3 linked regions of the Halobaculum roseum genome follow. The protein of the gene in region 3 binds, or shares a complex with, the protein of the main gene of each other region. Links are inferred from orthologs where the notes say so. Each region holds a gene or a part of one and is shown on either strand. Other genes may lie near its edges.

Region 1 (3,375 bases), 1.6 Mb from region 3 along the record:
CTGGTTCCGGGCGTGTGACCCTACAGCAGCCGTCCCTGCGCGACCGGGACGACCGACCCGCCGACCTCGACACGGGGGTCGCCGTCCGCGTCGCGCTCGGCGCGCAGGCGAAGCCGCGAGGGACGCCCCAACTCGTACCCCTGCTCGACCGTCGCGGCGACCGATCCGTGGCCGAGGTACCCGCGTTCGAGTAGCCACCCGGCGAGACAGCCGGCGGCCGACCCGGTCGCCGGGTCCTCCGGGACGCCGGCCCAGTCGGCGAACACCCGCGCGTGGAGGTCGCCGCCGTCGACGCCGCCGCGGGCGAACGCGAGGACGTTGTGCCCGCCGTACTCGTCGATGAACTCGCCGTACGCGGGCTCGGTCGTGCTCGCGCGCTCGACCGCATCGAGCGAGGCGAGCGGGACCACGAGCGTCGGAAGTCCAGTCGAGACCGCCTGTACGGGGTACTCGTCGTCGATATCGGCGGGGTCGAGCCCGAGCACGGCGGCGGCGACCTCGCCGGGAACCGTTTCGCCGAACTCCGGCGGGATCTGGCGCATCCAGTACTCCTCGGGGGCGTCGTCGCCGGCCGGATCGGTGTCGTGGTCGCCGTGGTCGTCGCCGTCCCCGTTGTCGCCAGCCTCGCCCCCCTCGACCCACACGTCGATCGGACCGACGCCGAGGTCCAGGGTGAGGCGGTCGGTCGAGCCGTCGCCGACCAGTTCCCGCAACACTGCCGCGGTGCCGAGCGTCGGGTGGCCGGCGAAGGGGATCTCCTCGGCCGGGTCGAAGATCCGCACGTCGCGGCCGGCGTCGGTCGTCCCGCCGACGAACGTACACTCCGAGAAGTTCGTCTCGCGGGTGAGCGCGAGCGCCTCGTCGGCGTCGACGTCGGCGGCGTCGTGGAACACGGCGAGCTGGTTGCCGGTGAATCGCTCGTCGCCGCGGGTGAACACGTCCACAACGTGGAACGTTTTTCCACGGGAGGACGGCGTCCCGCCGTCGACCGAGTGGAACCGGTGGCCGGTCATGTCGACGACTGCGGCGCGGAGCGGTAAGGGCATATCGGCGGCGTGACAGCCGTTCTCGCGCGGCTTCCCGGAGCGCGCCGCTTAACCGGCTCCGGTAGTTATCGGGGTGCAATGAGCCAGCGGAGCGAGGGCGACCTCACCAAGACGGGGATGTCGCTCAAACACGACCGCGAGTGGGACTACGAACTCGACCGAATCGTCGAGGCGGTCGAGGAGCGCGACGCCGACAAGGTCGGCCTCCAGTTCCCCGAGGGGCTGAAGCGCCGCGCGCCCGCGGTCGCCGACGATCTCCGGGAACTGACCGAGGACGTGACCTACCTCATCTCGGGGCAGCCCTGCTACGGCGCCTGCGACCTCGACACCTACCTGATGCGGCGCTGCGACGTGTTCGTCCACTTCGGGCACTCGCCGATGAAGGAGTCGGACAAGATCATCTACGTCCCCCTCTTCTCCAACGTCGACCCCTTCCCGATCATGGAGGAGTCGCTGGCGAAACTCGAGGATCCGGAGGACGACCCCGACGTGGGGCTGGTGACGACCGCCCAGCACATGAACCTCTTCGGCGACATGGTCGACTGGCTGGAGGAGCGCGGCTACGAGGTCCACACCCGCCGCGGCGACGACCGCCTCACCCACGAGGGGCAGGTGCTCGGCTGCAACTACGCCAGCGCCGACATCGACGCCGAGCAGGTGCTGTACGTCGGCGGCGGGAAGTTCCACCCGCTCGGACTGGCGATGGAACACCCCGAGAAGACGGTCGTCATCGGCGACCCCGTCAACAACGTCGTGACGGTCGCCGACACCGAGAAGTTCCTCAAACAGCGCTACGGCGCCGTCCACCGCGCGATGGACGCCGACACCTTCGGCGTCATCTTCTGCACGAAGATCGGGCAGGGCCGCTGGGATCAGGCCGAGGAGATCGTCGAGAACAACGACAACGCCCACCTCATCACGATGGACGAGGTGACGCCCGACCGTCTCCGCAACTTCGACTTCGACGCGTTCGTCAACACGGGCTGCCCGCGGATCACCACCGACGACGGGCCGCGCTTCCACAAGCCGATGCTCACCCCCGGCGAGTACGAGATCGCCGTCGGGAACAAGCCGCTCGAGGACCTGGAGTTCGACACCTTCCACGGCACCTGGTAAGCGCGAGGGGGTCGATCACCCGCTCGTCGTGTCCGGTTTCGTCTCCGTTTTCGCCTACGTCTCTGTCTCCGTCTCCGTTTCCGTCTCCGTCTCCGTCTCCGTCTCGAGTTCTCGTGCCGTCACGCGATAGGCCGTCCCTCGAAACCGGAACGTCCACGGGTCGTTCACGCCGAACGGCGGGACCGTGCCGTTCGGCTCGACGAGCCGGACCGTGTCGACGCCCGGTTCGAACGCCGGGAGCGTCTTCCGGAGCCGCGGGTCCCGAACGATCTGCTCCGGGATCCGTCGCTCGGCTTCCGGGTCGTCGGCGCGCTCAAGGACGAACACGCACGGCCGTGTCTCCGCCGTGGACTGCACGTCCGTCCGGACGGTGACCGTCGACCCTCCGCGGCTCGTCTCCGTCACGGAGTCGGCGAGTGTCACCGTCAGCGGATCGCCATCGAGGACGAACCGGACCGCCAGCCCGGTCGACTCCCGATAGTCCTGTCCCTCGAACCATCCGTCCGTCTCGAACGCGTACGTCCCGCCGCCGAGTCCGCCGATCGTCACTGACTCGCTCCCCTGGGGTCCACCGTACTGTGAGTCCGGGAGGGAGCGATCCACGTCCACGGTGAGGCGCCACGCGTGCTCCGATCCGGGAGAGAGAATCGACAGCGGTTGAGGAACGATCTGCGGGGCGACGTAATACCACGAGCCGTCGACCCGCTTCCAGAGCCCCCAGTTGTACGGGTTGTAGGCGAACGGGAGGTCGCTGTCGTTCACGAGCGAGAACCCGAACGTCGCCTCCGGGAGCGACCCCGACCGGCGATCGACCGCCAGCCTGACGGGACTGTCCGGGCGCTCGTCCCCCCACCAGACGACCCGGACGACATCGTCGTCGAACGGCGGGCCGCCGGCCTCGTCGGAGGGAACGCCGATCTCGGGGTAGTCGACGGGCGTGTCGGTCGAGGTATCGGTCCCGTGGTCGGCTGAGTCGGTCGCCGTCGCGGTATCGGTCGCGTCCGCCGTCTGCGACATCGCGGTGTCGGCCCGGTCGTCGGCCGGTGCGAGACAGCCGGCGGTCGCCAGCCCCAGCGACGCGAGGAGGGCACGTCGGTGCACGTCGGAGGGTCTCCGCTCCCCAGTAAGTGTCTTCGGGTGGACACGACGAGATCCGCCGACCGAGTACCGCAACCTATTCACTACGGGCGACACCTTCGCCGACGATGCCCTC
Region 2 (3,407 bases), 2.1 Mb from region 3 along the record:
AGACCGCCCTGCGCGCGGAAGACGTAGCCGACAGAGTCCTGTCGGGCGACGACCTCTCGGAGCTCGCCTCCGAGGAGAACGACGCCAAGGATCTCGCCGATGAGACCGACTTCTTCATCGCCGAGGCCGACATGATGCAGGACGTGGCGTCCAACCTCGGGCGCATTCTGGGGCCGCGCGGCAAGATGCCGACGCCGCTCCAGCCCGACGACGACGTCGTCGAAACCGTCAACCGCATGAAAAACACCGTCCAGATCCGCTCGCGCGACCGCCGCACGTTCCACACGCGCGTCGGCGCCGAGGACATGACGGCCGACGAGATCGCCGACAACATCGACGTGATCGTCCGCCGGCTGGAGGCGGACCTCGAGAAGGGGCCGCTCAACATCGACGGCATCTACGTCAAGACGACGATGGGGCCGTCCGTGGAGGTGCCCGTATGAGCGCCGCAGAGGAGCGCAAGACCGAGACCATTCCGGAGTGGAAGCGCCAGGAGGTCGCCGAGCTGACCGACTTCGTCGACTCGTACGACGCCGTCGGCGTCGTCGACCTCACGGGCATCCCGAGCCGGCAGCTCCAGGACATGCGCCGCGACCTGCACGGGCGGGCCGAGCTGCGGATGTCCCGCAACACCCTCATCGAGCGCGCGCTCGACGAGGTGGACGAGGGCGTCGAGGACCTGGGACAGTTCGTCTCCGGTCACGTCGGCCTCATCGGCACCAACGACAACCCCTTCGGGCTGTACAAGCAGCTCGAGGCGTCGAAGACGTCCGCGCCCATCGGCGCGGGCGAGGTCGCCCCGAACGACATCGTCATCCCCGAGGGTGACACGGGGGTCGACCCCGGTCCGTTCGTCGGCGAGCTTCAGCAGGTCGGCGCGGACGCCCGGATCGACGGCGGGTCGATCAAGGTCATGTCCGACTCGCACGTGCTCGACGCCGGCGAGGCGGTGTCGGAGGAACTCGCCAACGTGCTCGGCGAGCTCGGCATCGAGCCCAAGGAGGTCGGGCTGGACCTGCGCGCCGTCTTCGCGGACGGCGTGCTGTTCGAGCCGGACGAGCTCGCCATCGACGTGGACGAGTACCGCGCGGACGTCCAGTCCGCCGCGGCGGCGGCGCGGAACCTCTCGGTCAACGCCGCCTACCCGACCGCCCGCACCGCGGGCACCCTGCTCGGCAAGGCCGCCGGCGAGGCGAAGTCCGTCGGCCTGTTCGCGGCCATCGAGGACGAGGAACTCATGCCCGACCTCGTGAGCCGCGCCGACGCGCAGCTGCGCTCGCTCGCGGCCGCCATCGACGACGACGAGGCGCTCCCCGAGGAGCTCCGCGGCGTCGAGGCGCCCGCGCCCGAGCCGGCCGCCGAGGCCGAGGAGGAAACTGACGAATCGAGCGACGACGAGGACACGGAAGCCGAGCCCGACGACGCCGACGACGATGACGACGACGGCGACGGAGCGGAGGGCCTCGGCGCGATGTTCGGATAAGACAACTACACAGGACCATGGAATACGTTTACGCTGCACTCATCCTGAACGAGACGGGCGAGGAGATCAACGAGGACAACGTCACGGCGGTGCTGGAAGCCGCCGGCGTCGACGTCGAGGAATCCCGCGTGAAGGCCCTCGTGGCCGCGCTGGAGGACGTCGACATCGAGGAGGCAATCGAGACGGCCGCCGCCGCGCCCGCCGCGGGCGCCTCGGCCGGCGCCGCCGGCGGCTCCGCCGACGAGGCGGAGGCCGACGACGGCGACGACGAGGCCGAGGAGGAGGCCGCCGACGAGGCCGCCGCTGACGACGACGACGAGGACGACGACGAGGGCTCGGGCGAGGGCCTGGGCGAGCTCTTCGGCTGACGCCGGCGACGCTCACTCGTCTCGACCGACTCGACCGCAGATCGCACTTCTTTCGAGGCCTACTCCCGAGGGACAGCGCCGCCGATATGAGCGACGGCCGCGGCGGCTCGCCCGTCGAGCTTCGAGCGTCGCTCGGGACCCGAGCGTTGAAACCGGATGACGGATCCACTCCGTCCCGGTGTTCCCGCTTCCCGCCGTCGTCCCGCCCGCCGGAGTTCTCGCCGCCGCCCCACCCGCCGGCACCGTTCTGCTCGCGTACACGCTCGCGGGCTGTGCGCTCGGCTGCTGCAGCGGACTGGTCCCCGGGCTGCACGCGAACAACTTCGCGTTCCTCCTGGCGGCCGCGGCGCCGGCGCTGGACGCCCCGCCGGTCCCGCTCGGCTGCGCGATGGTGGCCGCCGGCGTCGTCCACACGTTCCTCGACATCGTGCCGTCGCTGGCGCTCGGGGTCCCCGACGCCGCGATGGCGGCCGCGGCGCTCCCCGGCCATCGGTTGGTCGCGGAGGGGCGCGGGCGTGAGGCGATGCGTCTCTCGGCGGTCGGGTCGGGGCTGGCGCTGGCGACCGCGCTCCCCGCCGCGGCCGTCGTCACCGCGGGGATGCGCGTCGCGTATCCGTATCTACGCGCGTGGCTGCCGGTCGTGCTCGCGGGAGTGGCGCTGTTGCTCGTGCTCACCGAGTCGAACAACCGCCGTCGACTCGCCGGCGCGCTCTCGTTCGCGCTCGCGACGGCGCTTGGACTGGTCACGCTCGATGCGCCGACGGACCCGCTCGTCGCCGCCGGCGGGGTCCTCGCCCCGCTGTTCGCCGGGCTGTTCGGCGTGCCGGTGCTGGTCGACGCGCTCGGCGGCGCCGGCGTCCCGTCGCAGGCCGACGCCCGCCTGGGGCTGTCCGGTCGCGAGCTGACGGGTGCGGCCGCCGCCGGCGCGGGCGGCGGCGCCGCGGTCGGGTACCTCCCCGGCGTCTCCGCGGGCGTGGCGGCCGTGCTGGCGCTGCCGGCCACCGCCGGCCGCGACCCGGCGCGGGAGTACGTCGTCGCGACCAGCGGGGCGAACACGGCGACGGCGGTGTTCGCGCTGTTCGCGTACTGGTCGTTCGACGCGACGCGCTCGGGCGTGTTCGTCGCCCTCGACGGGGCGGGCGTCCCGGCCGCGCTCCCGCCGCTGCTCTCGGCGGTGGTTGTCGCGGGGGCGGTCGGAACCGTCGCGGTCGTGCTGGTCGGCGACGCCGCGCTCCGCGTCGTCGGCGGACTCCCGCACGCCCCGCTGGTCGGGGGAGTGATCGTCGGGCTGGCGCTGCTGTCGCTCGCGTTCGCCGGCCCGTTCGGGCTGGGCGTGCTCGTCGCCGCGGCCGCGGTCGGCTTCGTTCCCGTCCGGCTCGGCTGCCGACGGGTCCACCTGATGGGCGTGTTACTCGGGCCGCTCGTGATCGCGTGAGCGGTCGACGCGACAACGGTCCACAGCCGGCAAGTCGTACGCCAACGATTCGCACGACTAGGGCCCGAATGACGGAAGCCGGATCGGCCGTTCGCGCCGTCTGAAAGACAACCGTTAAAAG
Region 3 (3,435 bases):
ATGTCGACCTCGACGGGGATGCGTCCCCGCGGGGTGAGGCTCCCGCGCTCGTGGAAGATCGACAGCAGGTTCGCGCCGTTGTCGGCGATGGGTTTCAGCGCCCCGAGCAGCTGCCCCGGCTCGTCGACCAGCTCGAGCCGGATCGTGTGCGCCTGCAGCTCCGTCTCGTGGCCGCCGTCCGTCTCCGCCGCGTCGTCGCCGTCACTCTCGGTACCGCCGTCGTCCGCCGCGTCCACCGGCTGCTCGTCGGGGGCTGGCGTCGACTCCGAGGGCATCTATCGGGCCCTCCGTTCGTCCGCGCGCGTCCCCGTCGGCGCCGCGTCGTCGGCCGCCGCCGTCGAGCGTGTTCCGTCGGGGGGTGTGGTCGTGGACCCGATAATTGTGATCGGCGTGCGGGGCTGGGTCGCTCGTTCGCAGCCGTCGCGCCGACCGTGGGTCGTGCCACTTGGCATAGTTGTCCTGTGTAGACGGGGAGGTGATAAGCCTTCCACCGTGGCGATGCTTGCCAGTGTTCGAACGATCCTGTGAGATCTCCGACGGTCTCTCGGCGGATCGAGGGTCTCGCCGACGGTTCGTCGGCCGCGTCGACGGTTCGTTCGCCGGCAGCACCGCTCGTTGGGGGAGCCAGCGGGAGAGCGCCGGAGAGAAAGACAGACCGAGACCGACCGCGGCGGTCGGCGCGGGACCTCAGATGTAGTCGATCGACTGCGGCAGCTCGAGCTTCATGCCCTTGCGCTCGCGGATCTCCATGATCTTCTCGCGCTGGAGGTTGTCCACGAGCACGCGGAAGCCCGCGTTCTCCGTGTTCCAGGAGGCGCGGCCCTCGGTGGCCGAGCGGATGTCGCTGGAGAAGCCGATCATCTCCTCGACGGGCGCGATGCCCTCGATGACCATGAGGTCGCCCTCCTGGTACATGTCGTCGACGCGGCCGCGGCGGCCCTGGATCTCGCCGGAGGCGTCGCCCATGTGCTCGCTGGGCACGTCGATGCGGACGTCCTGGATCGGCTCCAGGAGGCGCACCTCGCCGTCGATGAGCGCGCGGTGGACGGCGTCGCGGACGGCGGGGATGACCTGCGCCGGACCGCGGTGGATGGTGTCCTCGTGCAGCCGCGCGTCGTGCAGGCGCAGCAGCGCGCCCTGCACGGGCTCGGCCGCGAGGGGACCGTCGTCGAGCGCCTCCTCGAGGCCCTCGATGACCAGCTCCATCGTCTCGTTCAGGTGCTGGATCCCCTTCGTGTCGTCGATGAGGACGTTCGTCCCGTGGATGTGCTCCACGTTCTGGGACGTGTCCTTGTCCATGCCGGCCTCCTGCAGCGCCTCGCGGCGCTCCAGTTCGGGCATGCTCATCGACGCCTCGCCACGCTGGATCGTCTCGACGATGTCGTCCGCCATCGGCTCGACGGTGATGTAGAACTTGTTGTGGCGGTTCGGCGAGACGCCCTCGACCTCGCGGGAGGCCTCCTGCGGCTGCTCGCGGTAGACGACGATGGGCTCACCCGTCTGAACGGGGATGCCCTGGTTCTTCTGGATCCGCTGGGTGATGACCTCGAGGTGGAGCTCGCCCTGCCCGGAGATGAGGTGCTCGCCGGTGTCCTCGTTGATCTCCACGCGGATGGTCGGGTCCTCCTTGGCGACCTGCTGGAGCGTCTTGATGAGCTTCGGCAGGTCGTCCATCGACTTCGCCTCCACGCTCTTGGTGATGACCGGCTCGGAGATGTGCTCGATCGACTCGAACGGCGTCATCTCCTTGTCGGAGACCGTGGAGCCCGCGATGGCGTCCTTCAGGCCGGTGACGGCCGCGACGTTGCCCGCGGGGACGCCCCGGTCGAGCTCCTCGCGTTCGCCGCCCATGTAGATCCCGACCGACTGGACGCGGTTCTTGCCCGCGGTGCCGGAGACGTACAGCTCCTGGCCCTTCTCGAGCGTGCCGGAGAAGACGCGACCCGTCGCGATCTCGCCGGCGTGGGGGTCCATCCCGATGTCGGTCGCCATGAAGACGATGTCGCCCTCGCGGTTGACCGTCCGCATGTCCTCGGCGATGTCGGAGTCGTCGTCGCCGCGCCAGATGCGCGGGATGCGGAACGGCTGCGCCTTCAGCGGGTTCGGGAAGTGCTCGGCGACCATGTCGAGCACGACGTCCGAAAGCGGCGTGCGCTCGTGGAGCTCCTGGCGCTTGTGGTCCTGCTCAAGCTCGATGATGTCCGCGAACGACATGCCGGTGCGCTGCATCGACGGGAGCGAGACGCCCCACTTGTACAGCGCCGAGCCGAACCCGACGGTGCCCTCCTCGACGGAGACCGTCCAGTCCTCGTCGATGTCGTCCATCTCCTCGGTCATCCCGCGGATGAGCTCGTTCACGTCCGCGATGACGTCCTGGAGGCGCTGCTGCATCTCCTCGGGCCCCTCCTGGAGCTCGGAGATGAGGCGGTCGACCTTGTTGATGAACAGCGCCGGCTTGACGCCCTCGCGGAGCGCCTGCCGGACGACCGTCTCCGTCTGGGGCATCGCGCCCTCGACGGCGTCGACCACGACGAGCGCGCCGTCGACGGCGCGCATCGCGCGGGTCACGTCCCCGCCGAAGTCGACGTGGCCCGGCGTGTCGATGAGGTTGATGAGGTGGTTGTCCCCCTCGTACTCGTGGGTCATCGAGACGTTCGCCGCGTCGATGGTGATCCCGCGCTCCTGCTCGTCCTCCTCGGTGTCCATCACGAGCTGGGTCGCCTCGTCGGCGTCGGCGATCATGCCCGCGCCCGCGAGCAGGTTGTCCGTCAGTGTCGTCTTCCCGTGGTCGACGTGAGCGGCGATGGCGATGTTCCGGATCTGCTCCGGCTCGTCCATCAGCTCCTCACATTCCTGTACGATTTTCTTTCGTCGGCCCATTACCGACCGGTATTCTCCGCCCGGTCAAAAGGGTAGTGCTTTGCCGGCGCCGAAACCTCCGAATCCGGGGGCCACACAGCGTGGTACGCCGTCTCGTGGATCGCCCCGCAGCCGGGGGCCGACCGGCACAAGAGTCAAACCGGTACATCCCGTGCCAACACTACACATGGACATCCGAGTCCGCGGCGCCGTCCCGCCCGACCCCTTTCTCGGGGCGGCAACGCTCTTCGAGACCGAACACGACCTCTCGCTCCCGGTCGAGGTCCAGGTTCGCGACAACCCCGAGGAACGGACGTGGGCGGCCCACTACGACGACCGCCACGTCCTCAACATCTCCCGGAAAGCGGCGACCTCGGCGATGGCGCGCGAGCTCGCCCTCCACGAGCTGTCGCACATGGCCCGATACGAGGAGCCGCATCCCTCACACCACCAGTCGACCGACGAGGCGCTGTTCCTCGCGCTGTCGGGGTCGTCGGTCGAGCGACGGAAGGTCCATCACTGCTACCAGATCGCGAACCACATGAAGGACGTGTACGCCGACGACATCACCCTCTC

The links. Proteins that work in one complex are often made in the same cells at the same time.
Region 1: the proteins of K6T36_RS12415 (region 3) and dph2 are in contact, whole or in part, in a crystal structure (PDB 6Q2D), measured with the Methanobrevibacter smithii proteins. The link is inferred for Halobaculum roseum from one-to-one orthologs. Residues at the interface, in WP_011954157.1 of Methanobrevibacter smithii: Pro482, Asn483, Lys484, His485, Tyr553, Asp555, Glu556, Glu559, Leu560, Leu591, His592, Glu593, Asp594, Ala595, Val596, His597, Arg598, Gly599, Pro600; in WP_011954460.1 of Methanobrevibacter smithii: Met1, Met3, Tyr4, Pro28, Glu29, Gly30, Leu31, Met33, Phe58, His80, Thr124, Gln126, Ser179, Gly180, Asn181, Phe182, His183, Leu185, Tyr201, Asn202, Phe211, Ile215, Arg291, Asp295, Asp296, Gln298, Met299.
Region 2: the proteins of K6T36_RS12415 (region 3) and rpl12p are in contact, whole or in part, in a crystal structure (PDB 5H7L), measured with the Pyrococcus horikoshii proteins. The link is inferred for Halobaculum roseum from one-to-one orthologs. Residues at the interface, in WP_048053510.1 of Pyrococcus horikoshii: Pro161, Met164, Met165, Phe168, Ser169, Ile172, Val195, Glu196, Phe202, Leu211, Ser212, Val213, Met216, Lys222, Phe223, Asn224; in WP_010886059.1 of Pyrococcus horikoshii: Leu100, Ala101, Gly102, Leu103, Ser104, Ala105, Leu106, Phe107, Gly108.

What each region holds. Positions count from the first base shown.
Region 1 is NZ_CP082286.1:828,846-832,220, forward strand. Bases 292-3,143 are described here. They hold dph2 (diphthamide biosynthesis enzyme Dph2), read left to right. Parts: upstream 292-1,124; coding sequence 1,125-2,162; downstream 2,163-3,143. Other genes in these bases: K6T36_RS04210 (PhzF family phenazine biosynthesis protein), read right to left, coding at 292-1,013; K6T36_RS04220 (hypothetical protein), read right to left, coding at 2,217-3,143. Also shown: K6T36_RS04205 (sodium:calcium antiporter), read left to right, coding at 1-18; more of K6T36_RS04210, read right to left, coding at 21-291; more of K6T36_RS04220, read right to left, coding at 3,144-3,263; K6T36_RS04225 (DUF8173 domain-containing protein), read left to right, coding at 3,368-3,375. UniProt on the Methanocaldococcus jannaschii protein: Catalyzes the first step of diphthamide biosynthesis, i.e. the transfer of the 3-amino-3-carboxypropyl group from S-adenosyl-L-methionine (SAM) to the C2 position of the imidazole ring of the target histidine residue in translation elongation factor 2 (EF-2).
Region 2 is NZ_CP082286.1:310,829-314,235, reverse strand. The notes cover bases 292-3,175. They hold rpl12p (50S ribosomal protein P1), read left to right. Parts: upstream 292-1,500; coding sequence 1,501-1,851; downstream 1,852-3,175. Other genes in these bases: K6T36_RS01650 (tripartite tricarboxylate transporter permease), read left to right, coding at 2,030-3,175; K6T36_RS01660 (50S ribosomal protein L10), read left to right, coding at 440-1,483; K6T36_RS01665 (50S ribosomal protein L1), read left to right, coding at 292-443. In the rest of the region: more of K6T36_RS01665, read left to right, coding at 1-291; more of K6T36_RS01650, read left to right, coding at 3,176-3,286. UniProt on the Methanocaldococcus jannaschii protein: Forms part of the ribosomal stalk, playing a central role in the interaction of the ribosome with GTP-bound translation factors.
Region 3 is NZ_CP082286.1:2,443,994-2,447,428, forward strand. What follows is about bases 285-3,196. They hold K6T36_RS12415 (elongation factor EF-2), read right to left. Parts: upstream 2,881-3,196; coding sequence 688-2,880; downstream 285-687. Other genes in these bases: K6T36_RS12420 (DUF5781 family protein), read left to right, coding at 3,047-3,196. Outside these bases: K6T36_RS12410 (amino acid-binding protein), read right to left, coding at 1-275; more of K6T36_RS12420, read left to right, coding at 3,197-3,435. UniProt on the Methanocaldococcus jannaschii protein: Catalyzes the GTP-dependent ribosomal translocation step during translation elongation.